3 regions of the Undibacterium sp. GrIS 1.2 genome follow, and region 2 is predicted to be linked to each of the others. Evidence: predicted binding sites of a transcription regulator. Region 2 holds the regulator's gene; each other region holds the start of a gene.

Region 1 (10,337 bases), on a different contig from region 2:
GGTGCACGTCATTATGCGCCGGGTCGATGATGATTTTTGCGACCCCTTAGAACTACGTACCGACTCTGCCTTAGGTGTGGCCGGACTCACGGAGGTCGCACGCCGTGGCAATGTGTTGATCGCCAATAGCTTGGGCTCTAACTTGCTGGAATCGGGTGCATTACTCGGCTTTTTGCCCTCGCTTTGTGAGCACTTATTAGGCGCGCCGCTCAAGATGCCATCGGTCGCCACTTGGTGGTGTGGTGAACCTGCTGCGCTGGAAGAAGCCATCACTAGACTCGACCAGTTGGTGATCAAACCGAGCTTCCCGCAGTTGCGTGAATTCCCTGTCTTTGGACAAGATCTGAAAGGCGAAGCGCGTACCGCATTTATCGCAAAAATGCGCGCCAATCCTAAAAATTATGTAGCACAAGAATTGGTACGGCTATCCCAAGCCCCAGTCTGGAAGCTAGGCACACCAGACAGCTTAAGCGCCAGCGCCGTCGGCTTGCGGGTCTATGCCTGCGCCACACCTAAAGGATATGTTGTCATGCCGGGTGGTTTGACCCGCGTGGCAACTGGCCCCGATGCGCGCGTGATTGCCATGCAGCGCGGTGGCAGTAGTAAAGACACCTGGGTGCAGGCCAATGCCCATATCGACACCCATCATTTATTAAAGCGCACTACCACTAGTCGTGATCTGATTCGTGACGATACACATTTATCCAGCCGCATGGCCGAGAACTTATTTTGGTTTGGTCGTAATGCAGAGCGTTGCGATAATGTGGCTCGTCTGACGCGTGTGTCGCTGAATTTTTTATTCAATATTTTGTTAGAAGATCGCGGTGCAGAATGGCCTGCGGTGAAAGCCTTGTGTGCATGGTTTCAACTGATTAATCTCAAGCCAGCTAAAGTCAAAGAAGTGCAGCCGGGAGTCACCTCCACAGTAGTTAACGCACTGAGCCAAACGCTGGCTCAAGACCAAGGAAAAAGTCAGGCACAAAGCCAATCTCAAGGTCAGGGTCAGTCGCAAAGCCAGGGCCAGTTTGTAAACCAAACGCAAACGCAAAACCAAACTCTGGCACCAAAACCCACCGCAGACATGGTGTTAACGGATGCCGAGATCGAAGCCGAAATGCTGCTCGGCGTGGTCTCGCCAAACGCGACTGGCTTGGCACGACAACAGCAACAGCTGTACGACATCGCCAGTAAATTGCGTGAGCGTTTATCCGTCGATAACTGGCGAGCACTCAATCGTATGGTGCAACGTGCTAGCACCGAAGGACGTGTTAACCGTACTGAGGGACGCGAAGGAAATGCCAGCACCGAAGCGCAGACACAACAAGGCCCACAGACCTTATCCCAAGCCGAAGTCATGAGCATACTGGATGACGCCGCAGCCACTTCTATGACCATGGTCGGCTTCGCCCTCGATGGTATGAACCGTGATTTGGGTTGGCGTTTTATGTCGGTTGGCCGGCGTCTGGAGCGACTACAATTTCAGACCATCGTTTTACAACGCGCCTTGGTGATGGATGTCAACGGCGATCTTGATTGGGTATTGGAATTATCAGACAGTACCGTCAGCTACAACGCCCGCTATCAGTCGCAACCAGAGTGGTTGCCTGTACTCGATTTGCTAGTTCTGGATGACAGCAATCCACGTTCTATTGTGTACCAGGTCGACGGCATTTTAAAAAGCCTCAGAAAATTAGCCGTCACATATGGTCCCTGCGGTGCAGAACAGTTTGCCCCCATCAGAGAAGAGCTAATCGCGTTGGTGCCAGAGACGGATTTGTATTGCGGTAACGCACATTTGATCGACCTCTTATATCGCATCAAAATCGCCAGCGAAGCCATATCAGAACAGGTCAGCGCACAATTTTTTAGTTATACCGGCGATCAGCAACCAAGATCCCAGACCGCATGAATACTTTAGTCGACAATAATAGTGCCCCAGTGCGCTACCGTGTAGTGCATGAGACCCGTTACACCTACCCAAGCCTGGTCACCTTATCTCAGCAGTTTTTGCACATGACGCCGCGGGATTTTGCGTACCAACAGACAGAGTTCCATCAGATCGTGATGGACCCAAGCGAAGACGACGGTGTCGATGGTGTTGATTATTTTGGTAACGGCACCCGTCACGTGACGATTACGGTGCCGCATAAAACCTTGCTGGTACACGCAGAATCTGTGGTTGCGCTCAGCCCGCGCCGCGATCTTAGTCAGATCAGAGGTACCATGGCGTGGGAGCATTTACGTGACATGATGCTGCAAGTCCGCAGCCCGGCAACCTTAGAAATTTGCCGCTATTTATATGCTTCGCCGCATATCAGCTGTGGCGATTTGTTGGCGCAATATGCGCGCGTCAGTTTTACCCCGGGAAGACCATTGCTGGATGCGGCAATGGATTTAACGCGGCGTATTTTTGACGATTTTGAGTTCGACGACCAAGCTACTGAGATCTCCACAACCTTAGAAGAATTGCTGGAATGGCGGCGTGGCGTATGCCAGGATTTTGCGCATTTAATGATCGGTTGTTTGCGCAGTCTGGGTTTGCCAGCCCGCTACATCAGTGGCTACATTCTCACCCACCCGCCTGCCGGACAAGCAAGACTGATCGGTGCCGATGCATCTCATGCCTGGGTATCTTTATTTTGCCCGGGACTGGGCTGGATTGATTTCGACCCTACCAACCACTGCCTGGTCCAGCGCGAACATATCACCCTGGGCTGGGGGCGGGATTTTAGCGATGTCACACCGATGCGCGGCCTGGTGCTGGGCGGTAACGGTCAAGAACTACAAGTCAATGTCACCGTCATACCGCTAAACGAAGAGTTTGCAGAAGCCTTGCCAGCGTAGAAAACGCTCATCATATTGCTCAGATTAAGCTAGGTATTTTATTATACTGGTAGTATGTATATATAGATTATCCAGTCAATTATTGGACAATCAGCATTATTTATAAAAAATAATGGGGAGTATATGTATTTTGTATCTTATGTGTTTGGCGAAAATGACGTTGAATCAAGTTGATTTAACTCCGCTGGCTGACATGCTGGATCAATACGATTGTTTTATCCAAAACCGCCAATGCCTTCGCAATGACCTGTGATGCTTGTTGGCCGTGATTGGCTGTCGCTTCCACAATCAACCTGGCGCTGGTGCACAGGCGCAAAGCACTGACGGGCAATCCAGCCCGTTGCCCGCACAAAACCGGTTGTCCAAGCTGGCATTGTAATGTCACTACTTTACTAAACTCTTCAAGAAATTCGCCACCAGGCACGTCGCCAAATCCCAAATCAGAACGCCCGCTCAAATCAGGTAGTAACAGTCGGTACACCTGCATCGTTTGTTCCCGACTCAATAGCGTTGGATGGTCGCGATGATCCGACGTTGCAGATGCACATAGCAAAAAAGGGAAAATAGTCTTGTATTGATCCCAACTTGTTTCACCATTCAACGCTTGTCTGTCCAATCGCGGTACTGGCACACTTTGCAGCTCCGGATGCTTCTCCAGATAGCCTGCAAATGCCGCTGAGAACTGTTCTAAAAATTGGACAATCGCTGTCTCAGGTACCGCCCGAAATGCGCGTAACTCCTCCAGCGCCGCCTCCCAGCGCAGCAATAATCCAAAGTTGGCCACATGTGCCAACGCATCTGCCGCCGCCCAATCCTGCGGCCAGTCTGCGCGACAAGAATAGGCACGCAAAGCAGGCGGCATGCTGATTCGGCGTAAGCTTTGTGCGATATCTGGTGGGATCATCAGCACACCAGAAAACGTGGGCCCGGTTAAAAATTTAGAGCCGGTCAATGCCACCATAAAATGATGTAACAAATAGCCATGCAAGCTCGCGTTCGATAATCTGAACTGGCAAGCATCCACTAATACCGTCACCGTATCAGGCAAGCGGTGGCTTAGTTGCTGTGCGCAGGCAATCGAGGGCGCTATCATTCCGGTTTTGGTGACATCAACCAAGGTCAATAAGACTTGTTGACCTCGCGTTGCGCCATGGTTGGCCAAGGACGCAACCTCGGCATCCACCTCGTCGATGGCTCTTGGTGTGCCGTCGGACAAGCGGATGGCCACCGTGACGACTTCAATCTGAGCTTCAGTTTCTACGACAGCATCGGTAACAGCATTAGCAATAATATTAGCGCCGACCGTGACCGATTCGCCCAAGGCAGAGCGGTTACTAAAGTGCCGACCCGCAACTGCCATCGGCACGCCGCTACCGGTTTCTTCCGCTTCCATCATGATTACGAGTAGCGATGCCGCTTTGCTGAGGTCTTCGCTTTTTTCTTTATTCTTTTCTTTATTCGTTTCTTTATTCTGCCGCGCTCGTTGGGCAACAAGCTGAGCTGCAATTAAATGTAGATCGGTACCCGAAGCGGCAAAGATTAAATCGGTACCGGATACTTTATCAAGCTCACATAAGTGATTTAATTCTTGGCGTACACAATCAAGTTCATGCTGGTAAATACTCTGTAGTGTTTCAATATCTATTGCTGCAAGCAGTCGTTGCCTTAAGCTATTTGCCGCTGCAAAAGCGTGGGTAGAAATAGTCGACGCAGTCGATGAGCCATACGCCAGCAGTGCATCATTGGGCGACGATTGGCAGCCATATTTGTTGGAACTACCATCCTCATCTTGCCCCACTGCGATTGCAATCCGCGCATCGCCGCCCTCCCGCAAAAGTTGCTCGGTTGGTGGCAACTTGGCAGGTGCAATAATCTGTTCAGCAACTGCTGCCAGATTCTTGGGTTTAATGGCAATAGATGGAATCATTCATTGGGCATTCATGATGGTCATGAACTTTGCTGGGGCGCAAGCGCCGCAGTTTTAGCAACCATAGACCGGAACGCGGTAAACAATTTTTGCATCTGCGGCTGTTTGTACGGATACAAATCAACCGGGTCCATCGAATGCACAATCATGTCGCTATCCACTTCAAAAATCAGTAACTGCCCGTCGCTAGTTTCTCCGCAATCAATGCCGACATAATCCAGACCTATGCGCTCGCTAATCGCTCTAAATGCAGCTTGATGACGCGGCACAAAATCAAACTGAAAACTGGCCATAAAGCGTTCTTCTTCCGCTCGTTTTTCCGGGCTGTCCGCCATACCTGCATTCAGATAATGGATCATCCAATGAGAAGAAATTCCCATGTGAGAAATAAATGGTTGACCATCAATCAGCATGATTCTGTATTTTCTAAAAAATCCATCCTCACTACGATAATCGACAAAACGAGCGATATAAAATTCATCGCTGAGCATACCCATCAGATAATCGGCGATGGCGCTAGGAGACGTAATTTTTTCTAAGCCCTGACCGGCATGCGATCCCACTGGACGCACAATAATGGGGAAATCACCATCGGGTAGCAGACTGGTGATGGTCAATTCTTCATTGGCGATCTTACGTAGAGTTTTGCGGTCTATTCGCACTGAGGTTGGCATCACAACGCCGTCTGCCGATTGTAATAAGGCACAGGCATTGTCGCGTCCTAGATGTGCAATCCGTCCGGGCATGTTCAGCACAGGTCGAGGCCAATCCTGGACGATATTTTCTAAGGCTTCTAACAGGGCGTGGTTATCATCCGACTCACCCAACGCGACAAACATCACATCATGCTCAGGCAAGGCGGGCAGGGCAGGGATACCATCGCCGACGTAGAGTAAATCCAGCGCGATATCGGCGTTTTCTAATAAAAATTCTAGCGGCGTATTCGCCATTAAATCACCTGCGGCCATCAGTGCCAGTAAACGGATTTTTGGAACAGCCGTAGTCGGCACAGAATACAGTTGCTGTATTTTTAGCGCCTCCATTTGGGTTGCTAATGCCGGTTCACTATGACCAATCAATAGCAGTAACGTCGCCAGGTCCATCATCACATTGCCGTCATTCGGATGCTTGGTTGCATACTCGATCAACTCCGCGCCAAAGGGTTTTAAATCCACGCCAGAAAACGCTAATCGCATTAGCGGTGCCAGACCGATAAATGTATGTTGGCTGTCCTCTTGTGGCGCCGGTGCGCCAGCTCCATTTGCTGCGTTGTCTGTGTCGGGAGTGGTCATAATTTTTCGCTGATCTGATTCAAAATTAGAGAGTATTTAGTGGTATTAATTCGCGTTAGATGCTGCAAGTGAGTTACCAAACCGTATCGCTGCTGTGATGAGTGCATCGACATCTATTTCACGAGTGCGATGATTAACAATCGCTGCGCGGATGGCCAGTTGGCCGTTGATGATGGTGGTGGAAGGCGCTGCAATGCCGGACTCCTGGATGGCGACGACAATCTTCGCATTAATCTGGTCAATATTGTTTTTGTCGATATTGCTTCCGTCTGCCACATGGAGATCAAGCTCAGTGCCACGGTAGCGAAAACAAACAATATTCAACGACACCGGAGCTAGCAGTTCTAGCGCCGGGTTGGCTGCTATCTGCTGCCGCATATACTGCGCTAATTTACAGGTGGTAGAAATCACCTGGCCTAGTCGTTCCGCGCCATACACTTGAATCGTGAACCAGGTTTTAAGTGCTCTGAATCCACGTGATAAATCAGGACCAAAATCACAAGGCCAGGGCGAACCTGCCGCCATGCCTTTGGCTTCGCGTCGCAAATAACTGGCTGGCGTGGCGAAGGTATCGTAGTGCGCTGCACCGTCACGCACCAGAATAAAACCGGCGTCATACGGCACTTGCCCCCATTTGTGAAAATCAAATGCGATCGAATCGGCGCGCTGTATTCCCACCAATTGCGGAGCAATATCGGGGGCCAACATCGCCAGCGCACCATAGGCACCATCGACGTGGAACCAAAGATTTTCGCTTTGTGCGAGATCGGCCAGTGCCGCTAAATCATCCACCGCGCCAACATCTACGGTACCTGCAGTACCAGCAATAAAAAACGGAGTTAATCCGGCCTGGCGATCAGCTACAATGGCGGTTTTTAGCGCAGCAACATCACATTGAAAATCGGCATTCATCGGTATTTGTCGCAAAGCGTTCATGCCAAGACCAGACAAATCCATAGCTTGCGCGATGCAACCATGCGCCCCGGCAGAGGTGTAGGCAACCAGACGCTTAGTGCTTGCAGAAATGCCGGTATGGCGAATTTCCGTGCCCAGTACACCAGTTCTGGCGACGAGCACCGCAATCAAATTTGCCATTGAGGTACCAGTGACAAATAAGCCGCTGGCGGTATCTGGGAAGCTAAATAATTCGCGCATCCACTGGACAACCTGGCGTTCTACTTCCAGCGGTATCTGGTCGCGGCCACCGAGATTGGCGTTGAGTCCGGCGGCTAGCATTTCTGCCACCGTGCCGACCGGTGTGCCACCACCATGTACCCAACCCATAAAGCCGGGATGCGTATTGCCCACCGCATAGGGCAGTACATTTTGCATAAACGTTTGGTGTACATCGGTCAGTTCGCTGCCGTGCACTGGCAAGTTTTGCCGAAACTGCTCACGCGTCTTTGCCGGAATTGGCTGCCAGACCGGGCGATCGCGGATGTGCTCTGCATAACCCAAAATATCGTCCAGCATGCGGTGCGCTTGCGAACGGAATTCTTGCCACGCAAGCGGATCAGCAGGGTCAAGCGAATCGGGTAGATCAAGCGAATCTGCAGACATCTTTTGCATGCTTTTTCTCAGTTGTGAGGTCGGAACTTAGTTTTAACCCAGATTTTCCATTAGGCTGTTACCACTTCGCAAAAACTTAGACGGCATGCGCTATTTCAATGGAAATCTGGATTTAATTATCAATCAAAATAGAAAAGTCCAAGCAAAGAATAAGTGCTTTTTCTAAGCTCAAATCAAAAATCAACAGAAAATACGGCAGAAGAGGATGGTGAGGGAGTTGTTGCTAGGTGCAAATTAGCTTTTGAACCAGCCTGTGCGTGGCAGACTGTTTAGTGTTGTCGGTTTTGTGTTGTAGGTTTAGCCGACAAGGTTTGGGCTGGCGTTGGTGCTAGCGTTGATCCTAGCTAGCGTTTGTGAGGGGGCGGATGTTTAGCACTGGTTTACGCTTTATCGTTGATTAAGAGTCCCTGCAATTTAGCCAAATCTTTTGCCACCGCCAATACTTCCACTGACGGAATTTGTCGTAACACCGTGTTGGTCTGAGAATCAACGATTTTGATGACGACTTTTCCAGAGTCATTATCAATACTGAAATTGACACTATTATCAGAGTTGATAAAGTTATTAATCGCATCAACCGATTTTTTCAGCTCCGCGCTGCTGACCGGCGCGGTGGAGGCGGCTTGATTGTTGGTGCTACTGGTCGCGGCGACAGTCGTGGCATTTGCAGATTTTGCAGCAGGCGCAACGGTTTGTAGCACTGGCACTGGCACAGGCGCACTGGAGACGGCGTTGCTGCTACCTGTTATTTGACTGATACTCATATCATTTCCAATACTAAATAAATACTACAAACCTGATTTGTGCCGCTGTATGCGCCACTTCATTTGCTACATTAACGCAACTTCGTCCCTACAAAACGCAATTTTCTAGCTTAGGGCGGAATAAGGGATTACTAGGTTTATCGGTCGGTTTTCTGAAAAGTTGAGCTTATTTTTAGGTCTAAGCAAAATATTGTCTACTCAGCGATGCCGTGCAGAATCTAGCGTGCTAGTTTTCGGGTTTGCAATCTGATTTTGTGATTTTACAAATCGATTCCCATGCTGATATCGGTTGATATGAATATACTCCCCATAATTTTTTAAAAAATTGGCTTATATGCGAGTAAATGTATGGACAACTTAAATATACGTAAGGGGAGTATTAATTTAGGGAGGAGTTCGAGTAGTATTTCTGGTGTAATCACCAGCGTAAAGCAGCGTTACGGAAACGCTGCAGTAGCAGAATAGAGGCGCATGCACTTTTGTCATGTTTGCTGACATTTGCTCATACTGATTGACCATCTGATCGGCTAAATCTATTTAAATCAATTCAAACCAATTCAAGCCATACTCCCTCATCCACACAAACTCAGCCCCGCCGCTCTCACAAAAGAGTAAACTACGCCTCATATGGCTGCGCATTCGCGGAGCTAGCCCTGATAAGAACTGAGAGCACTATGTCCGATACCCCAATCCCCTTATTTTCTGATTTGCATCTAAGCGAACCGCTGTTACGCGCTTTAAAAGATGTCGGTTACGAATCCCCATCACCGATCCAGGCTGCGACGATTCCGCCGCTGCTGGCAAATCGTGACGTATTGGGTCAGGCGCAGACGGGTACCGGTAAAACCGCTGCGTTTGCGCTGCCGATTTTGTCGCGCATTGATTTCAAGCAAACGACGCCACAAGCTTTGGTGCTGGCACCGACCCGCGAATTGGCGATTCAGGTGGCAGAAGCCTTCCAGCGTTATGCCACGCATATTCCGGGTTTTCATGTATTACCAATTTACGGCGGCCAGAGCTATGGCCCGCAATTATCGGCATTACGTCGTGGCGTGCATGTGGTGGTTGGCACACCTGGTCGTGTGATTGATCATCTGGACAAGGGTTCGCTGGATTTATCCAAGCTTAAAACTTTGGTATTGGATGAGGCCGATGAGATGTTACGCATGGGTTTTATTGATGATGTAGAGCGTATTTTGCAAGAGACACCAGAAACTCGTCAGACGGCCTTGTTCTCCGCCACGATGCCATCCGCGATTAAGCGCATTGCCCAGACCTATCTGGACAATCCGGCAGAGATTACCGTCGCTGCCAAAACCGGTACCGCCGACAATATCCGCCAGCGTTATTGGCTGGTTAGCGGCATGCACAAGCTGGATGCCTTGACCCGTATTTTGGAGGCAGAAACCTTTGACGGCATGATCATTTTTTCGCGTACTAAATTGGGTACGGAAGAATTGGCAAGCAAGCTGGAAGCAAGAGGCTTCTCGGTTGCCGCAATCAACGGTGACGTACAGCAGCAGCAGCGTGAACGCACGATTCAACAACTCAAAGACGGCAAGATCGATATCCTGGTCGCCACCGACGTTGCCGCCCGTGGTCTGGACGTAGAGCGTATCAGCCATGTGATTAATTACGACGTACCACATGATCCGGAAAGCTATACCCATCGTATTGGTCGTACCGGTCGCGCAGGCCGCAGCGGTGAGGCAATTTTGTTCATCACCCCACGTGAAAAAGGTTTATTGAAATCGATAGAGCGTTCTACCCGCCAGTTAATTTCACCATTAGAGTTGCCGACTATCCAGGCGGTGAATGATGTGCGGATTGCTCGTTTTAAAGAACAAATCAGTCTGACTCTGGCCTCCGGCGATTTGGCTTTATTCCAATCCGTGATTGAAGACTACGAGCGTGAAAATAATGTACCCGCGATAGAAATTG
Region 2 (10,337 bases):
GCCAATGGGTGTCTTTGCCGTGTTCTGGAACTTGCTCTCCTGGCCAATCGCTGGGGTGTCATTATTCTCATCTCATATTGGCAATAATCCACTGATCCTTACAGTTTCTATCTTCCCTCTGGTTGGTATTGGGATGATTGTTTTTGCAGTGAAATTATGGTTTGTCAGAAGCTGCATTGGTCAGCCAGTTTTAGTGACCACCAAAGCGCCGGAAATAGGGTTGAATGAATGGAAAGCCAGAATACGTTTTATACCACCGCTCGGTGAAAGTTTGGGTATGTTACGCACACCGCAAGCAAGTTGTCCGGTCAGGATTGAATGCCAGTGTCTTTATGAAGACAGCAGTGGTGAAGATACCAGCACTAAAACCTTGTGGTCGCTCGTCGTGGATGAGGTGCAGCTTGCGCATGGAACTTCGCAGACGAGTTTCATGGTCGATTTTCCAGCACAATTGCCAGCCTCAGGTGCTGCGGATGGTAAGAACAAAAAAATTATTTGGAAATTAGTAGTGAGAGTATTTGATGGCGATTTAGTTTTTCCTTTGTTGGTTGGTTCTGCATTGAACGAGTCTTCAAAGATCCACTGGCAGAGCCTGCTGCACAAATCAAAACCGCTATATCAGCTAGATTTGACAAAGCTAGCGGAGGCTGCGTCTTTGCGTAATGCCGCTGAGCGCAGGAATCCTTGGTTAGGGCGCATCTTTTTATTGTTTTTTGTCACGATTGCAGGATGGAGTTTGATCAAATTTTTGTTATCGGTGTTTGATCCTGCTCGTAACGAGGCGCAGTCAGAAATGGCGCCTGTACAAACCGAGACATATACACAATTACAGGCAAAGCTTGCTGAGGGTGCTGATCCAAATCGGCGTGACAACGATGGACTAACCAGCTTGATGCAGGCTGCGCAAGAAAAAGATTTGGCCAAAGTGCAATTATTATTATCGAGTGGCGCACGTGTTGACGATGTGACGCCAGTTGTCATTAGCGCTGCAGGTTACCGAATGGGAAACCGCAGCGCCTTATTTGATGCGATTAGTAGCGACGCGGTTGAAGTGGTTGGTGTTTTACTTGATGCTGGTGCTGACATGCGATTAGCCAGCAATCAGGTCTGGACGCCCATGCATTACGCTGCCTATGTCGGCGCTGTGCGCAGTATGCGTGTATTGCGAGAGCATGGTGCTGAGATTGATGTGCCGTTTAGCGAAGCACGCGGTTCTACCCCATTGATGGTTGCTGCGCAATATGATCAGTTGCAGTCAATCCAGTTTTTACTGGAATCTGGTGCCGATAAAACGAAATTAGATTTGTACGGAGAAAATGCATGCGGCTATGCACGTTATTTTAAAAAAACAGCGGCTGCAAAAGCGCTTGACTGCGATTAACTTGAGAGATTAGTTCAAGAGAGTAAGTTCAAACAATCATTTCAAACAAAAAATAATCGCAGCACCGCAGTACTTTACATCCCTCCCCACGCCGCATTTAATGTCACAATCGCTGCCAGACCTGCGGTTTCTGTACGTAAGACGCGTGGCCCCATACTCAGGGTCAAGACACCTTGTCTGATCGCCAGCATTTCTTCATCATCAGAAAATCCACCCTCAGGACCGATCATCAGGCTGACTGATTGCGCGGGGTGATGACGTGCCCAGTCGGCAAGCGATTGATCTGCTCTGGGCGATAACAAAATGCGTTTATGCATATCTTGCTGTGCCAGCCATTTAGGCAAATCCATAACTGGAGATAAATGAGCCAGGCGATTACGCCCACATTGCTCCGCCGCAGCGACGATAATGCCTTGCCAGTGAGCGAGCTTTTTTTCAGCACGCTCTGCCGATAATCTCACCACACAACGTTGGGATGACAATGGCTGTATGGTCGTCACGCCAAGCTCAATCGCTTTTTCAATAATCCAATCCATCTTGGATGCTTCCGGCAAAGCCTGCGCCAAAGTCAAGGCAAATGGTAGTTCGCATTCTTCCGGTAAAAATACTTTGACTTCTGCGGTAACACTTTTTTTTGTAACGGACACCAAGGTGGCGACATAACTGGCGCCTTCGCCATTAAATAGAGAAATGTTCTCGCCAGCAGAAAGTCGTAAGACAAATATATGGTGAGCGACATCTGTAGGCAGATCAATCGAGGCGCCGATGGTAAGCGGTAAAGGGCAAAAGAAGCGAGGCATGTTCTATTTGTATAAAAGAGTATTCGTGTGACGGTATCGAAAAACGCCATATCATGGAAAAAGATTATACGGCAGGCTTTACTAATTTCGATTTGTGCAAGGAGTGATACTGGGAAGCTGACGGTGCAAATTTCTTATAAAGGAAGATTTTGCGGATAGTCCGTTCTAGGGACGCGGCTAAGCACTATATGTATTGCTACTAAATCATTGCGGTTCGCGCTTTGTTTGTTTTCTTATCGGATTTAAATTTATACTCCTAATTAGTATATTTAAGTGTCCATGTATTCATTGGTCTATAGGGTATTGGCGTTTAATTCAACTATTTGAACGATAGATAAAAGCCATCGTTCTATCTCTGATTTCGCTCTTCAATATTGCTTGTTCTAATCACGCCATCGCCATTGCGCGTGCAGATCAAGAGTGCTTCGTCGCTTTTAAAAAAGCTGTCTTTTCTGAAAATCTAAGTTTACGTCTCATCTCACTTGCTCTGATTTTTTGGGTTTACTGAAATAGGGGGTAAATCGTCACTTGTTCGGCGCATCTACAGAATGCAACATCGCCAATAATCACACTTGTATAAATGTGTAATAGCAGCGTTTTGCTTGCTTCTTAGAAATAGATGGGAGTCGGTAATGGCCGAAGATAGCGATCTCGAAAGAACCGAACCGGCGTCGCCCAAGCGCTTAGAGCAGGCGCGTGAAGAGGGCGATGTCCCGCGCTCAAGAGAGTTGTCTACTTGCACGATCTTGCTTGCCGCGGGCGCTGGCTTATGGATGTCTGGCGGTTCTTTAATCAGGCAGTTGAATCATATGCTCATCGATGGATTATCGATGGAGCGTACTTTAGCGTTTGATCACGATATGTTGTTTTCGCACATCGGCATGATCTTGATGGATGTGTTGCTCGCTTTTGCTCCGCTCGGTGGTTTGTTGATGCTGGTTGCAATTGGATCTCCGTTATTAATCGGTGGCTGGCTTTTTAGTGCTAAAGCCTTGCAACCTAATTTTAGTCGTATGAATCCTTTGTCTGGTCTGACGAATATGATTTCGTCCAAGGCCGGTGTGGAGTTAGTTAAGGCAATTCTCAAAGCGCTGATTGTCGGAACGGTTGCTTGGATCGTCGTAATGAATCAAAAAGATGCCATCTTCGGCCTTGCTTCCGAGCCTTTGGCCGCTGGCAGCGCACACATGGCAACCATGCTTGCGATCTGTTTTTTATCGATCGTCGGTGCCTTGGTATTGATTGCCGGAATTGATGTTCCATACCAAATGTGGAGTTATGCCAACAAGCTCAAAATGACCCATCAAGAAGTGATACAAGAATCAAAAGAAGCCAACGGTAATCCCCAGATTAAAGCCAAAATCCGCGCGCAACAGCGCGAAATGGCGCGTCGCCGGATGATGTCAGAAGTACCGACAGCCGATGTCGTAGTCACCAATCCAACGCATTACGCGGTCGCTTTGAAATATAAAGATGGTAGCAACGGTGCGCCGAGAGTGGTTGCCAAAGGTGCTGATGCCGTCGCTGCAAAAATTCGTGAACTGGCTGCAGAAAATAATATTCCCTTGCTAGAGGCGCCTCCCTTGGCACGTGCTTTGTTTAAGCACACTGAGTTAGGTGACGAAATTCCAGAGACACTTTACGCGGCCGTTGCAGAAGTTCTGGCTTACGTCTTCCAGTTAAAAACATTCCGTCAGCATGGCGGCCTCAGGCCATCTGTGCCTTTCGATTTAGCAGTTCCTGCTGAACTTGATCCAAACAACGCTCCTCAACCAGCGAATACCGCCGGAGCTAATCCATGAATGGTTTGAAATTACCCGCCTGGATGAGCATATTTAGTAACAAGGCCATTGCTGCGCCGATACTCATCATCATGATGTTGGCGATGATGATATTGCCGCTGCCCGCCTTTGTACTCGATGTCTTTTTTAGCTTCAATATTGCGCTAGCAATCATTGTTTTACTGACCAGCTTATACACCATCAAGCCACTTGATTTTATGGTGTTTCCAACCGTGTTATTGGTCAGCACGATGTTGCGCTTATCACTCAACGTGGCATCAACCCGGGTAGTGTTGACCGAGGGGCATACCGGTCCAGATGCTGCCGGTAAAGTGATTGAGGCCTTTGGACATTTTCTGATTGGCGGTAACTATACGGTTGGTATTGTAGTCTTTGTTATTTTGACGATTATTAACTTTACCGTCGTGACCAAAGGTGCAGGTCGTATTGCGGAGGTCGGTGCCAGGTTTGCATTGGATGCGATGCCTGGTAAGCAAATGGCGATTGATGCGGATTTAAATGCGGGCCTGATTGCGGAACAAGAAGCACGTCGTCGCCGTACCGAAGTCGCGCAAGAAGCTGAGTTTTATGGTGCGATGGATGGTGCTAGTAAGTATGTTCGTGGTGATGCAGTGGCGGGCATTATGGTCACCATCATCAATATTGTTGGTGGCTTAATTGTAGGTATGGTGCAGCATGATCTGGATTTTGCAACAGCCCTAAAAAACTATACTTTGCTGGCAATCGGTGATGGTCTGGTTGCGCAGATCCCGTCACTGATTATTTCAACAGCGGCAGGTATCGTAGTATCTCGGGTTGCCAGTGATCAGGATATTGGCGGTCAACTGATTGGCCAATTATTTGCTAAACCACAGGTGCTGTTCATTACAGGTGGCATCGTTGGTGGCATGGGTCTGATTCCAGGCATGCCACATGTAGCTTTTTTATTGTTAGCTTTACTTCTGATCGGTGGCGGTTACTTATTAACCAAAAAATCGGATGTCGTCCCCACGCCCGAAGAGCAAGTTGCAGCGCCAGTTCCGCCGTCTGAAATGGAAGAAGCAACATGGCAAGATATCCTGCCAGTAGATACTTTAGGTTTAGAAGTTGGCTATCGCCTCATTCCTTTGGTTGACAAAGGGCAGGGAGGGGAGCTGCTTAGACGAATTAAAGGAATCCGCAAGAAGTTTGCGCAAGAGGTAGGTTTCTTATCGCCCCCTGTGCACATCAGAGACAACTTAGAGCTTAAGCCATCGGCGTACAAGATCACGCTAAAAGGCGTTGAGGTCGGCGTCGGTGAGGCGATTACCGGGCAATATCTGGCAATTAATCCCGGCATGGTATCTGGCACTTTGCCTGGCCCGATTACGACAGACCCAGCGTTCGGATTGCCTGCAACCTGGATTGACGCTGCCATGCGGGAGCAAGCCCAGACTATGGGTTATACCGTAGTGGATGCCGGTACTGTCATTGCCACTCATCTCAACCATTTAATTACATCGCATGCGGCTGAGCTGCTGGGTCGTCATGAAGTTCAGCAATTGATGGACCACCTCGCAAAAGACACGCCAAAGTTAGTCGAGGAATTGGTGCCTAAACTATTGCCACTGTCTATTTTGCAGAAGGTATTACAAAACCTATTGATCGAGGGTGTGCATATCCGCGACATGCGCACCATTATCGAAACCTTATCTGAGCATGGCATGCATACCCAAGACGCAAACGAGCTGACGACTTACGTTCGCATTGCATTAGGTCGGGCAATTGTGCAGCAGATATTCCCGTCCACCAATGAGTTGACGGTGATGACATTAGATAACCGGCTCGAACGTTTGCTGATGCAAGCATTGCAAACGAGTGGCTCTGATGGCGCAGGTATTGAACCAGGATTGGCAGATACCTTGGCAACTCAGACAGAGGCAGCAGCAAAACATCAAGAGCAGATGGGTTTAGCGCCGGTTCTGTTAGTGCCGGGTCCTTTAAGAGCGTTGTTGTCGCGTTTCTTGAGGCGTACTTTGCCGCAGTTAAAAGTGTTATCGCAAGCAGAATTACCAGAAACAAAAACAATTAGAGTTACCAGCCTGGTTGGAGGGCAATTATGAACGTGAAGAAATTTTCAGCGAATACATCGCGCGAGGCAATTCGTATGGTGAGGGATGCACTCGGTTCGGATGCAGTCATTCTCTCTAATCGGAACGTCGATGGAAAAGTAGAAATACTAGCGATGACAGATGAGACGATGAGTTCAATTGCGACATCATCGGATCAGCGTGCGATCCCGGAGACGGCCAAATTTCCACCGCGGTTGCAGCAGACTGAACAGGGATGGCAAGCCAGCGAATCGCCTCTGCTCTCAAAATCTCAGCCACACGTGCTAGATAACATAGTCAGCGCCGGTGAGTTAGCCGACGTGATGACTGAAATCCGGTCTATGCGCGGTATGCTGGAAGCGCAATTGGCAGAGATATCCTGGACGAACACCCAAAAGCGTCAACCTCAAAAGGCAGAAGTAATGCGAGAGATGCTGGCAACGGGTTTCAGCGCAAGCTTATCCCGTTATCTAGTCGATAAAATGCCAGAATCTGAAACCGTCGCTAGTAGTATGGATTGGATTAAAGCGATTTTAAATCGCAATTTATCCACTATCAATAATGAGAATGAAATTTTAGAAAAAGGCGGCGTTTATGCTTTGGTTGGCCCTACAGGCGTAGGCAAAACCACCACCACAGCAAAACTCGCTGCCCGTTGCGTGATGCGCCATGGCCCTGCCAAACTAGCATTGATTACGACGGATGGTTATCGTATTGGTGGCTACGAACAATTGCGTATTTACGGCAAAATATTAGGTGTGATGGTGCATTCGGTTAAAGATGAATCTGATTTACGGATTGCTTTGTCTGAACTAAAAAATAAACATACCGTATTAATCGACACGGTCGGCGTCAGCCAACGCGACAAAATGGTGACAGAGCAGGTTGCTATGTTGTCTGGTGCAGATGCCAATGTAAAACGCTTATTGTGTTTAAACGCGACCTCTACAGGCGAGACACTTAGTGAGGTCGTTCGGGCTTATCAGGGTAGCGGGTTGGCGGGATGTATTTTGACTAAGCTTGATGAGGCCGCGACTATCGGCGGCGTGTTAGATATCGCGATTCGTCAAAAGCTTCATATCTATTATCTCGCCAGTGGCCAGCGTGTGCCTGAGGATTTGCACATCGCAAACAAGCAGTACCTGGTTGATCGCGCATTCAAATTAAAACGAGAGACATCTGCCTATCGATTGCAAGATGAAGAGCTACCGATGGTGATGGCAAATGCGGCTATGGCTTCCGCCGCGAATACCAATAATGGTTTGCGGGAGGTGTCTTTTGGCTAGTTTTGATCAGGCAGAAGGCTTGCGCCGGATGTTAGAGGCGCCAAGACCGCGTGTGCTCACGTTTTTATCCGCTTTGCGTGACGAAGAAAAAAGTGGCATGCTTATTAATTTAGGTGCTTCTCTTGCGAGAAAAGGGCAGCAAGTCTTGATGGTTGATGCCAGATCTTCGGCCAATAGTATTGGCGCTTGGCTCAATGCAAATACCGAGCAGACCTTGTTGGACGTTGCAAGACAACGGCGTACAATGCAAGAGGCAGTAAAAATTGTATCAGCAGGCTTATCTGTGACGATGCTCTCAAAATATGCGACTGCGTTGGCGCGATTGCCCGCCGAAAATACTAAGCGTTTATCCCGTGTTTTTGATGTTGCTGCAAACAGTGCGGACTTGGTCATTGTGGACAGCGAAATTGATGGCGATGATGCGTTCCCGCTAGCTTCATTTGAAGAGAGCGAAGTCGTAATACAAGTATCTGCCAATGCGGCCACGATTAAAGATGCTTATGGTTTGATTAAACGTGTCAATAACCGTGTAGGCCGTCGTTCTTATGGTATTTTAGTATCGGGTGTAACAGAACCGGAAGCACGATTGGTTTATACCAATATGGCACAAGCGGCTAGTCGATATTTAGCAGTACCTTTGCATTTTGTTGGCTACGTGCCAGAGGACGATCACATGAAAAAAGCAGCGCATTTAGGTCGTTCGGTGATTGATGCATTCCCATTGGCGGGTGCCTCTATTGCGTTTTCTCAATTAGCTGAGCGGCTTGCCTTGACCGCAAGATCAACAGCCCGCTCAACATTAGGTTTACATGGATTGCCAGAGTTAGGTATTCGTCTCGGAATTTGATTGATTATGTACACCGCTAGCGGAAAATCAGATAAAAATTCCCTACTTACGGAGCATGCTCCACTAGTGAAGCGACTCGCTTATCAATTAAAAGCGAGATTGCCCCCCAGCGTCGAAGTTGATGACTTAGTGCAGGCCGGTATGATAGGTCTGCTAGATGCCGTTAACCGTTATGAAGATAATCACGGCGCACAATTTGAAACCTATGCAGTGCAACGCATACGCGGTGCAATGCTGGATGAATTGCGCAGCAGTGATTGGCTGCCGCGTGGTGTGCGCCAAAACATGCGCAAAATTGAAAACGCAATGAACGCATTGCAGCAAAAATTGGGACGTCCACCGCTAGAAACGGAAGTTGCTAAGTTGCTGAAATTGAGTCTGGCCGAATACCAGGATTTGCTGGGTGAGAGTGGTGGACATCAACTCGTGTATTACGAAGATTTTCATGATGCAGATACCAAAGAGCATTTCCTCGATCATTACTGTAACGATCGTTCAGGCGATCCTTTAGAAGATCTTTTGCATGGCGATTTTCGTGATGCTGTGATCTTCGCGATTGATAGTTTGCCCGAGCGAGAAAAGCTACTCATGGGTTTGTATTACGAACAAGAGCTCAATTTAAAAGAGATAGGCGCCGTCATGGGCGTATCCGAATCCCGGATATCGCAACTTCATAGCCAGGCAGTAGCCCGACTCAGGGCTTCTTTAAGGGAGAAAGCGTGGACTGGGCTAGCCTAATTGGATTTATCTTAGTAGTTGTCGGCATCTTTTCAGGCCAACTGATTGAGGGCGGACGCTTATCCTCCTTAGTGCAGCCTGCTGCATTTGTCATCGTTGTTGTCGGCACGATCGGCGCTGTATTGTTGCAAAGCCGGATGCCCACGTTTATCCGTGGTGTCAGGATGCTGAAATGGATTGTTTCCATGCCAGTCGATACCAGTAAAAAAACTATACAAGAGGCATTGATCTGGAGCGTAGTTGCTCGCCGCGAAGGTTTTTTGAGCCTTGAACGTTACATGGAATCCAGCAAAGATCCTTTTATAAGCAAAGGTTTACGCCTTGTTATTGACGGTATTGATCCTGCCCGCATAAAAGATATTCTCGAAGTTGACGTGTCGTTATACGAAATGGAGCAACGGCAAGCCATCAAGATTTGGGAAGCGGCTGGCGGCTATTCGCCAACTATCGGGATTTTAGGCGCGGTACTCGGCCTGATCCATGTGATGGAAAATCTGAGTGATCCCAGTAAGCTCGGTAGCGGGATTGCAGTCGCTTTTGTAGCGACAATTTACGGTGTAGGCCTGGCAAATTTGTTGTTCCTACCTATCAGTAACAAGCTGAAAGAAATTGTCCATCGTGAGGTAGTAAGGCGCGAAATGTTATCGGATATTTTTTACAGCATCGCATTTGGCGATAGTCCTCGAGTGGTGGAAGAGCGCCTGGCAAACCATAAAAACTGATATTAGCCATGGCCAGAAAGAAATATCATGAAGAGAGTGACAACCATGACAGATGGTTAGTTTCTTACGCCGATTTCATTACCTTGTTATTTGCTTTTTTTGTCGTCATGTATGCTATCTCATCGGTCAACGAAGGCAAGTACCGTGTGCTGTCTAATTCGCTTACAGGGGCGTTTGGTAAAGAGGTATTAGTTAAGCCGACTAAAAAAGATACCGACTTAGAGCCTGCGATTAAGTTAGATCCTCTTCCCATCATCAAACCCAGAAATACAGAGCCCTTACGCAAAGAGCGTGAGCAAATGACCGGGATCGCACGCGATATTCTGGCTGTTTTAGAGCCCTTGGTCAGAGAGGGTAAAGTAAGAGTCACACAGACAAGTCGTGGCGTTACGATAGAAATTAATGCAAGTGTGCTTTTTGCCCCGGGCGAGGCAAAGCTGAACGAAGATTCAAATCAGGCATTGAAGGCGATTGCATCGGTGTTAAAGCTGGACAATCACGCCATTCAGGTGGAGGGGCACACCGATAATCTACCTATTAAAAATACTAATTTTCCATCTAACTGGGAATTGTCCGCCGTGCGTGCCAGTACTGTCGTCCGATTATTCACGGAAAACGGCGTTGATGAAAATCGCATGACTGCCGTTGGACAAGGACCGAAAATGCCAGTCGGATCAAATGATACCGCGGAT
Region 3 (10,337 bases), on a different contig from region 2:
GTCGTTAGCTCGTTCGGCTAGCGCCGTATGCTTGTGACAGCTTGCGGCTAGATTCAGAACTTTTCATTAAATTGGCTAATTGCGCCATCCAAGGCTCAGTCAAATCTCTGATTTCTTTATCATCGGCCAGAATTTTTTTGATGATTTGAATTTTTTTATTTCTCAAATCTGGTGGAAGTTCTGTATTCACCTCATTCGCTTTTAAAGTCTGCACTTGGGAAGAGCAATCATTCTCTAACCTGGCCAATAAATCCCAGTCCCCGGTACGGGCTGCATTGAGCATTTGGTCCGTTATATGGGCAACATTTTCGTAAATCGACATCATTTTCATGCTATCCATCTGCATCAAGCCTCAAGAAATTTGGATGGGCGAGGAGCAAGTGCATCTACTTGCTGTGGTGGTCTTACTGTTTCTAATTCGGCGGTAGCTGATACCGGAGCGATTGCTTCCCAAGTACTTTTTAAGTCACGAAGTAAATCGCGTATTTCAATTAATATTTCTGCTTTATTTTTTAAATTGGCGACCACTAACTGATTGCCCATGTAGGCATAAAGCGAGTCAAGGCTGAGAGCAATTTCACCACCGACTTTTTTATCCAGACTTGCGCGCAAACCATTTTCGATAATCGAAATCGCTTTAGAAATAGATTGACCTTTGGCCGCAATATTGCCGGTTTCAAGATTTTGCAATGCGTTAGAAATTGCTGTAATAGCGCCGTCAAACAGCATAACAATCAATGTATGTGGGCTGGCTGCAATGACACCAGTTTCCATTCCAACTTTTGCGTAGGCATTAGCACCGCGAGTCTGTGATGAGCCAAACATAATGGTAGATTCCTCTTTTGAGCTTCGATTTATGCTTTGAATTATTTTTCGTTAAGCAAAAAAATTCGCGTAATAATTATTTTGAGCTACCCGTTAGTGCCGATAACTGCTGGGTCAAAAATGTACTGGTGCTATTTAAACTACTAATAATCGAATCCAAGGCCGTAAATTGGGCACGGTAACGCGCTTCGACATCAATCAAGCGACTATTAAGCGTATCCGTCTGTTTGCTAAGGTCTTTAAGGGTGCGATTGACACCGTCCGTGGTGCTTGCAATCGTTCCAGAACTTCCTAAAAAACCGTTGAGCAAAGTAGTTAATTTGCTGGCATAGCCGATTGAGTAGTTGACCGTACCACGGGCACCGACCGATCCACCCGCGACCAGGATTTTTAATCCTTCAGTGTTGGTTCCCACAGCACCAGTTAAGGTTTGTCCAGATCCACTTACTTGTGTCCCATTGAGTGTACCGGCTACATCGAGCCCGGCGGTACCGTTCAATTGTGTTCCAGCCAGACTTGATGCGCTAGTGCCGGTGCCATCCGCTAATGTCACGTTAGATGAAGAACCATAACTTGTTGACTGCAATACTAATTGACCGCTGCTATTGATACTGGCTTTAACAGAAGAACCTATTGCTGAAAACGCAGATGTGGTGTTAATCGCTGTTTGTACTGCAGTCGCTAATTGAGCTGGCGTGTAGCTACCGCTTGGAATGGCGACACTGGCATTCAGATTGTTGAGTGTTACGTTTAACGTCGTATTTGCATCAATCGTGGTCGTACCAGGCAAAGCTAAACTACCCGTCAAACTACCTTGAGTCGCAATTTGCGTCACATTAAGAGCGTAAGTACCTTCTTTGGTCGCTGAAGTTGAGCCAGCGATACTAGTCAAGCTATCGCTAGTCTTGCCGATAGAGGCAAACAAGCCGCCAACGTCACTAAAATTATTTGTTAAGGCCTTACTTAATTTTGTAGAGTCGACAGACAATGAGCCGTCTTTTTGAAAAGACACACCAATTTGGCTTAAAGTAGTTAAGCCACCACCCAAGCCGTTGACTGCAGCCGACAAAGAATTGCGAATTTGATTTTGTACGCCTTGAGTTGTTGAATCTCCCAGCAACAGGCCGCCTTTTTGCGTGCTGCTATTGTAGGAGGTGAGGCTGGTGATTGTCGCGTTCAGCGCATTGTAGGCTTGAACGAAATTAGTCACGCTATTTTGTACTGCGCCAGAATTTGTCGTTACCGAAATACTTGTCGTACCAGCTTTAGTTAAATTCAGAGTAACACCTTGTACGGCACTGGTTACAGTATTGGCGGCGCTGGTGATATTAATGCCATTCACTTTAAGACTGGCATTTTGAGCCGTACTGATTTCAGTAAAGTTCTGCGTTCCAGAAGGATCGTAATTCAGTAAATTAGCTACAGCAGAGTCACCTGTCGCGCTGATTTGTAAGCTAGAAGTCGCACCAGTTTTGGCCGAGCTAAGCACCAGATGATAAGGCGTAGCGCTACCGTCACCGACGATAGAGGCATTGACACCGATGCCAGCAGAGTTGATAGCGTCTCTGATGCCCTGCAATGAATTGTTACTACTATCGATCGTGACAGTGCCTGTCGTTTGCGTTGTATCTTGTGTAAATGTTGCACCACTTGGATAGGTACCATTCACTGCTGTGCCTGCAATCGTACCGAACTTAAAAGAAACGGTCGCAGATGTGCCAGTCCCGATGGCGTCAGAAGAGCTGACCTGGCCAGCACTTGAAATACTTTGATTTTGGGCAAGCTGGTTGACTGTAATGCTGTAGGTTCCCGCTGCTGCAGATACCGCAGCCGTTGCGGATGCAATCGTTGAGTCACCAGAGGTTGCAGTTAACGACTGGAAGACTGAGGGATTACTTAGGTTTGCAACAGCACTTTGAAATGAACCTAAGGCGCTATTGAGAGTTCCGTAAGCTGAGAGCTTGGCTTGGTAGCTCGTTTGTTTTTTCGCCAGACTGGTCAAAGGCTGACTTTCCACTTGCATCAGCTTGCTGACGAGTGAATTAACATCAAGACCTGAGCCTATACCTGTAGATTGAATGGACACCTGATTCCCCTTTACGAGACGATACTTTAACTAATTATCGGCAAAAGCAAACCAGACTTTAGAAGGGGATTTACCTGCCTATTTCAAAACTGAACGTTTTTAGCATTTCAGGCGCTTTGTTTAATCAATAGCCCCAGTAGTTTATCCAGGGATTTAGAAATTTCCAGTACTTCTTCGTTCGGTATCTGGCGTAAAACTTGTTTGGTCTGTTGATCAATTAGCTTCACAACGACATGCTTAGAATCAGGGTCAATACTGAATTCCAGGCCCTGTGAGCTAGATTGTAGTGCTTTGTTAATGTCTTTGACCGCGCTATCGACTTGATCTCTGGTTGCTTGTGTTTTGGCTGCCGGAGTGATGGCTTGCGCTGTTTCTGTCGGCGTTGATGCCTTGACGGTAGATGTGGTGGCAATATTTCCAGAGGTAGAGCGATCTGAAACAGTTTGCCCTGATGGTAGTTGATTACCAGTCGAAAGAGCATCCATGATTGTTTCCTTTAAGTAAAATTCCCCTGGTCAAAAAATGACCAGGGGATTGCACTTTTCAATGAAGAGTTAAACCCCTGCCATTGATTAACGCAACAGAGCCAACACACCCTGTGGCAAGGCATTTGCCTGTGCCAAGATCGCAGTACCCGCTTGTTGCAATACTTGACCACGTGTCAAGTTGGCAGTTTCAGAGGCGAAGTCTGTATCTTGAATACGGCTACGAGATGAAGTCAAGTTTTCCGAAGTTGTTTGCAAGCTGCTGACAGCAGAAGCAAAACGGTTTTGGTAAGCACCTAAGGAAGCGCGTGAGCTATTGACTGATGCCAGAGCAGCATCAATTGTTGCCAATGCTGAAGTCGCACCTGAAGCAGTAGTCAAATCTAATGAAGATACACCTGCACCAACCGTAGCCGTAGCCGCTGTATTACCAGCACTCAAGCCAGAAGCTGTTGCACCAGCACCCGCTACCGTTGTTGTACCTACTGCAAGACCGGTATTGGCTAATGTTGCATTGCCTTTAGTTGTAATAGTGAAGCCTGCATTCTGTGAGCTAGTAAAACTTAAAACACCAGCAGTATTCGTTGCAGTAACACCAGTTTGTGATGTTTTGGCATTAATTGCAGTAGCCAATGCAGCACCTTGCAACGTTGCAGTTGAGCCACCAGTAACCGCACCGATGTCAACACCATTAATAGTCAGTTCGCCAGCTGCAAGTGAATTGCCTGTTGTGCCTGTAATGGTTGTGCCGGATGTTGTGCCTGTACCGCCATTTGCCAAAGTGATACCAGAAGAGCTTGTCGACGACAATTTAACTGTACCAACTGTAGTAGTGACGCCAGCTGTTGCTGCTGCAACACCAGTAGTCAAGCCCGTTGTTGTGTCATTAGCGCCAGCATTAGCCGATTTAGTGATCGTGATATTTCGTGCATCGGCTGCGGCCAGAGATACGGCACCAGTTGTGCTGTCAAATGTTGCTGTAACACCTGTTTGGCTTGATTTTGCATTAACAGCTGCTGTTACTTGAGCGCCGCGTTCTGCTGCAGATCCTGCTGCTGCCAGTGCACCAATATCAACACCGTTGATTTTGATGTCGCCAGCAGCGACTGCAGTAGCGAAACCAGTTGCTGCCGTGCCTGCCAATGTTGTAGCTTGTGCCGTTGCAGTAACACCAGTCTGGCCGCTGACTGCATTAATCGCAGCAGCTTTTGCGATAGCGCTGCCGCTTGATGCTGTGTTAGACACGCCATCAGAGCTAGTTGCGCCAACATTAAAGCCGTTAATGACCAAATCGCCGGAGTTGAGACCACCAACTGCGTTAGTGCCGCCTGAAATACTAGCGGAGTAGCTAGAATTAGAGCCTACACCTAAGGATGACGTGTGAGCGCTGGCGATTGATGCAATGTTGATCTGATCGTTTGAAGTACCGTTTGCGCCAACTTGGAAAGTTTGCGCAGTGAAGCTACCATCAAGTAAGTGCACGCCATTGAAGTTAGAGGAGCTAGCAACACGGTTGATCTCAGAGATCAACTGATTGGATTCGTTATTGATCGCAGCACGATCAGATGCGCTGTTAGAGCCGTTGGCTGCCTGAACAGCCAGATCACGAATACGTTGTAAGTTAGTACCGATTTGGGCTAAATCACCCTCGGCCGTTTGCGCTAGTGAGATACCATCGTTCGCATTACGAACAGCTTGGTTTAAACCACCGATTTGAGACGTTAAACGTTGAGAAATCGCCAAACCCGCCGCATCGTCTTTTGCGCTGTTAATACGCAAACCTGAGGACAAACGTTGTAAAGAAGTCGCGAGGGAGTTTTGGGACGTTGTTAAATTGCGTTGCGCATTGAGCGAGGCAATGTTGGTATTGATGAATGAAGCCATGGTGATACTCCTTACCTAAGTTATTTGAATTGGCGAGTGGCCTTAAACTTTGGTCTGTCTTGTTAAGACTACAGGACCGCCGTTGCTATCAGGTATCGGACGGATAGCTAAAAAGTTTAATGAATTTCCCCAAGTAAATATTTTATTTAAGGTGTAAAGTTTTATTTACTTGCCCGCTAAACGGCATCAATTCAAATTACTTGAGGGTGAAATTGATCTTATTTTCGAGATAGATTATCAATAAATTTTGTTAATCTTGATAAAAATAAGACAACTGAGCATCCAAACCAGCGATGTCTGCAATAAATAAAAGTCTATTCTGGTAGTTACTTAATGTCACGTTGATCTCTCCAATACACGCATAATTCATCGGAGTGGATTGAGATAAGGCAGTTTCATTGTAAAAAATACTATGATGCTGCTAGTCGTGTGGACTAATTTATTCGATTATTTTCATCGTTTTATCCTAATTTTTTTATACTCTATATGAGTATTTTTAGGTGTCCATATATTCATTGGTTAGTAAGGGGTTTTTGATGAAAATATGGGGGAGTATATGGAAATAGAGCGTTTTCACATGTCGTAATGATCGCGCTGTGTCTTATTTACGATTGCTATTCGTTTTCTTTAGTACTAACGAGTTGCACGTTATCGCTGGCATAAAAGGAAATCAAACCATGAGGTTAGTCGTGTCATGACCACGGAACACCAAGTCTTGGAGAACCAGCTCTCTTCGCCTGCACAAGCACTTGCGGCAATAGATCAATTGTTGGTCATGGCCAAGCAATACATGCAAGGCGGTAATCATTTGAAAGCACAAGAGTGCTATGAATTAATCCTGACGCATGTCCCGGAGCATGATGATGCCAATTTTCAATTGGGGCAATTAAGCTTATTACAGGGCGAGCAATTGACTGCGCTTACATATTTTGAGCGCGCGATTCAAGCTTCTCCGACCACGGATAGCTACTGGTCTGCCTACATCGCTATCTTGCAGTCGCTAGGTGATGACAATGTTGTTGCAGAGGCTATCAAGTTGCGTGAACAGTTTTTTAGCAGCAATATAAATAGCAATACGGCGCCGGCGCCAGATCAAACCGAGAACAATTCCTCTTTAACAGCATCTACTCAGAATCGATCTAGTACAAAACTGAGGCCGCTGACGTCCAAAAAATCGGTGGTGTTTTCAGAGGGCGTCGATCAATTGGTCAAGTTGTATGAGAAGGGTGCGTATAAAGAAGTAGAGCGTTTAGCAAATAAGCTGACAAAAAAAATCCCCAGCATGGTTTTGCATGGCGGTTTTTGGGGATTGCACTGCTTGAGCTTAATCGTAAAGAAGAGTCGTTGACGTCGATGCAGCGAGCGTTGCGTATTTTGCCTGATGATCCAATTGCGCATTTCAATCTGGCACTCGCTTACACGCAAATGAAGAATTTCTCTTCTGCTGAGCAGCACTATAAGCAAGCGATCCAGCTAAATCCTGAGATGCTGGAGGCTTACAATAATTTAGGCAATCTGCTCGCAGCCCTATCCAAATTTGAGGAAGCTGAGTCTTGTTTTCGAGACTTGATTCGATATAAGCCAGAGTTTGCTTTAGCTCATCTTAATTTAGCAAACGTACTCAAACAGAGGGCGCGTTTGCCAGAAGCAAAAGCTGAGGCGATCCTTGCAGCATCACTTGCGCCTGATATGGCGGATGCGCACAATTGTCTGGGAGGCATTCTATTTCTATTGAAAGAATTAGATTTGGCTCTGTTGCATCTGCAAAAGGCTGTCGAGTTGAGGCCAGATTTTGCATCTGCCTATAACAATCTAGGTACGGTGTATGTAGAAAAACGCCAATATATCGAGGCTAAGGCCAGTTTTAATAAAGCCTTGCATTTTGATCCCTTGATTAGCGTCGCATACCGTAGCTTGGGCATTCTTGGTAACTTTCTTGCTGAACCAATAGCGGATTCTGAACGACTACTTCGTAGAGCCATTGAGCTTGATCCCAAAGACCATGGTGCCAATACAGCCCTATTATTTTTATTGAGTGAGGCGGGTACTCTTACCGCAAAAGAATTGTTTCAAGAACATTTACTTTTTGCAAAACGGTTTGAATCAGCTCTAATCTCTCATTGGCCCGTCCATACCAATGATAAGACCAGTGATCGCTGCTTGCGAATAGGCGTTGTCTCTGGCGACTTTTATAACCACGCAGTAGCCACATTTATTGAGCCCATACTAAAACATTTGTGCAAGTATGACCTTGTCGAGCTATATGCTTACTATAACAATCAAGAAGAAGATCAAGATACCGCTCGCTTGAAGTCGTATTTTTCTAGCTGGGAAGTCATACAGTCAAAAAATGATGATGAGGTTTTTAAACAAATCTTAGAGCATAAAATTGATATTTTGGTCGACCTCTCTGGGCATACGTCGATGAATCGCCTGACACTGTTCGCCAGAAAGCCTGCACCAATTCAAGTTACCTGGATTGGCTATCCTGGCACCACAGGTTTGTCAGCAATGGATTATTTTATTGGGGATCATTACTTATTGCCTAATGGGCAATTTGATTCTTTATTTTCAGAGAAAATTGCCAACATTCCATGCAGTGCGCCATTTAACCCTAGTACTGTTGCATCCGATGTCGCTCCACTTCCGGCAATTGAAAAAGGCTATATTGTGTTTGGAAGTTTTAACCGGATTGGGAAAATCAATGATGCGACGATTGCACTTTGGTCGAAGCTAATGGCTCGATTACCGACATCAAAGATTTTATTAGGCTCTATGCCTCAGACGCTGAATCCAAGTGCGATTACAGATAAGTTTGCCGCCCACGGGATATCGTCAGACAGGATTAGTTTTTACGGCCGTTCAAATATGACTGATTATCTCAACTTGTATCATCGTATTGATATGTGTCTTGATACCTTTCCCTACAACGGCGGTACGACAACGCATCATGGACTTTGGATGGGAGTGCCAACCTTATCTTTGATCGGTGACACCGTACCGTCACGATCTGCCGCAGGCATTATGGGGCAGGTAGGTTTAGATGATTTTCTTGCGACCAGTGAGGAAGAGTTTATTCATAAGGGATTGTTCTGGTGTGCGAATCTCGATTTACTCTCTACCATCCGATCCACGCTTCGCACTAGGTCTGAAAACTCAATCAAGTGTCATCCAGAGCTACTTACTGATTCTGTATATCGCGCTTTCAGGTATATGTGGGAACGTTGGTGTAACAACTTGCCAGCCTGTTCTTTTGATCTCGCAGAATTAGATGATAAGAAAAAGCAGGCTGATTGATGAGACACTTTATTCAACATGGCTTTTGTCACATTTATTTTAAGTGGGCATAAAATGATCAATAAAATTCCTGATGAGCCAATTTATGTCACCCAGCCAGTGCTGCCGCCATTGGAAGAGTTTATTCCTTACCTGGAGCAAATCTGGAAAAATAAATGGCTGACAAATAACGGTCCTTTCCATCAGCAGCTAGAGGAAGAGTTATGCAAGTACCTCGGCGTCCAGCATATCTCTTTGTTTACCAACGGGACGATCGCTTTGGTGACTGCGCTCCAGGCGTTGCGCATCACTGGCGAAGTGATTACAACGCCGTATTCATTTGTAGCGACTTCTCATTCACTATTGTGGAACGGTATCAAGCCGGTCTTTGTGGATGTTGATCCTATTTCCTTAAACATGGATCCAGATAAGATTGAAGCCGCAATTACTCCGCAAACTACGGCGATCATGCCAGTCCATTGTTATGGACATCCATGTGATGTCGAGCGAATTGAAAAAATTGCAGACAACTATGGACTGAAATTAATCTATGACGCTGCCCATGCCTTTGGCGTTAAATCTAAACATGGAAGCATTTTGAATTACGGTGATTTATCTGTTTTAAGTTTCCACGCAACGAAGGTCTTTAATACCTTTGAGGGCGGAGCAATCATTTCACCTACGGCAAAAGCGAAATTACATATTGATCATTTAAAAAACTTTGGCTTTGTTGACGAAGTTACGGTTGTCGCCCCAGGTATTAATGGCAAGATGAGTGAGGTCAATGCCGCATTTGGTTTATTGCAATTAAAAGGGATTGATGCCGCGTTAGAAAAACGTAAGGAAATCGATTCGATTTACCGTCGCAAGTTAGCAAATGTAAAAGGAATCAGATCATTGTCCTTTACCGGCGAGCACGCCGCAAATTTTGCCTATTACCCTATCTTAATCGAGCAAGACTACCCAATGTCACGCGACGCGTTGTTTCAAAAGCTTCGTGATCATAATATTTATGCCAGACGATATTTCTATCCTTTAATTAGCGATTTTCCTATGTATCGGGGTTTGCCATCTGCGGCCCCAGCTAATTTGCCTGTCGCTAGAAAAGCATCTCAGCAGGTACTTTGTTTGCCGATTTTCCCTTCGCTGACTATTGAACAACAAGATTTTGTGATTGATTTGATCGCTGAATAATGACAACAATTGCCATCATGCAGCCTTACTTTTTTCCGTACCTTGGCTATTTTCAACTGCTAGCCTCGGTAGATAGATTTGTAATCCTTGATGATGTCAACATGATTAACCGCGGTTGGGTCAATCGTAATCGTATTCTGGTTAATGGCGAGGCGCACACGATATCAATACCACTTATCGGAAATAGTCAGAACAAATTAATTTGTGAGTTATCTATTTTTGATGAATCTAAATGGCGTGAAAAGACCTTAAAAACAATTACTCAGTCTTATTCGCGTGCCCCATATTTTCGTTCTGTAATGTCTTTGATTGAAGAGATTTTTGGCTATAACGAGAGTTCTCTGGATAAATTTCTACTTCATAGTCTAGGTAAATTTGTCGATTATCTTGGTATCTCAGTTGAAATTATTTCCAGCTCAAGAAAATATGGGAATAATCATTTGAGAGCGCAAGATAGAATTATTGATATCTGCCAAAAGGAACAGAGCCAGAACTATGTTAATCCTATTGGTGGCGTTGATCTTTATTCAAAAGAGTCATTCGCTAAACATGAGCTTTGTCTGCATTTTTTAAAAATGAGAGAGATC

What was found. The regulator FliA, encoded in region 2, starts transcription of late flagellar genes. The targets are predictions, from matches to a motif close to CTAAAGTTTNNNNNNNNNNNGCCGNTA.
Region 1: a site for FliA is predicted at 8,535-8,561, ahead of AAKU61_RS15525 (flagellar protein FlaG). Genes of this name have one in related genera too.
Region 3: a site for FliA is predicted at 2,947-2,973, ahead of fliD (flagellar filament capping protein FliD). Genes of this name have one in related genera too.

Annotation. Positions count from the first base shown of each region.
Region 1 covers NZ_JBEONP010000037.1:4,582-14,918, reverse strand. The annotation lists gene AAKU61_RS15550 (circularly permuted type 2 ATP-grasp protein) at 1-1,909, shown strand, start outside; gene AAKU61_RS15545 (transglutaminase family protein) at 1,906-2,844, shown strand; gene AAKU61_RS15540 (hypothetical protein) at 3,020-4,771, opposite strand; gene AAKU61_RS15535 (ATP-grasp domain-containing protein) at 4,792-6,063, opposite strand; gene AAKU61_RS15530 (pyridoxal phosphate-dependent decarboxylase family protein) at 6,109-7,632, opposite strand; gene AAKU61_RS15525 (flagellar protein FlaG) at 8,013-8,396, opposite strand; gene AAKU61_RS15520 (DEAD/DEAH box helicase) at 9,071-10,337, shown strand, end outside.
Region 2 covers NZ_JBEONP010000027.1:231-10,567, reverse strand. The annotation lists gene AAKU61_RS12865 (ankyrin repeat domain-containing protein) at 1-1,381, shown strand, start outside; gene AAKU61_RS12870 (DUF3592 domain-containing protein) at 1-87, shown strand, start outside; gene AAKU61_RS12860 (16S rRNA (uracil(1498)-N(3))-methyltransferase) at 1,456-2,181, opposite strand; gene flhB (flagellar biosynthesis protein FlhB) at 2,814-3,983, shown strand; gene flhA (flagellar biosynthesis protein FlhA) at 3,980-6,064, shown strand; gene flhF (flagellar biosynthesis GTPase FlhF) at 6,061-7,338, shown strand; gene AAKU61_RS12840 (MinD/ParA family ATP-binding protein) at 7,331-8,185, shown strand; gene AAKU61_RS12835 (RNA polymerase sigma factor FliA) at 8,192-8,923, shown strand; gene AAKU61_RS12830 (flagellar motor protein) at 8,905-9,645, shown strand; gene motD (flagellar motor protein MotD) at 9,654-10,337, shown strand, end outside.
Region 3 covers NZ_JBEONP010000036.1:39,355-49,691, forward strand. The annotation lists gene AAKU61_RS15455 (flagellar protein FliT) at 5-346, opposite strand; gene fliS (flagellar export chaperone FliS) at 346-825, opposite strand; gene fliD (flagellar filament capping protein FliD) at 902-2,911, opposite strand; gene AAKU61_RS15470 (flagellar protein FlaG) at 3,019-3,396, opposite strand; gene AAKU61_RS15475 (flagellin N-terminal helical domain-containing protein) at 3,484-5,280, opposite strand; gene AAKU61_RS15480 (tetratricopeptide repeat protein) at 5,975-6,628, shown strand; partial or broken gene AAKU61_RS22660 (tetratricopeptide repeat protein) at 6,583-6,855, shown strand; gene AAKU61_RS15485 (O-linked N-acetylglucosamine transferase, SPINDLY family protein) at 6,919-8,577, shown strand; gene vioA (dTDP-4-amino-4,6-dideoxy-D-glucose aminotransferase VioA) at 8,632-9,750, shown strand; gene AAKU61_RS15495 (WbqC family protein) at 9,750-10,337, shown strand, end outside.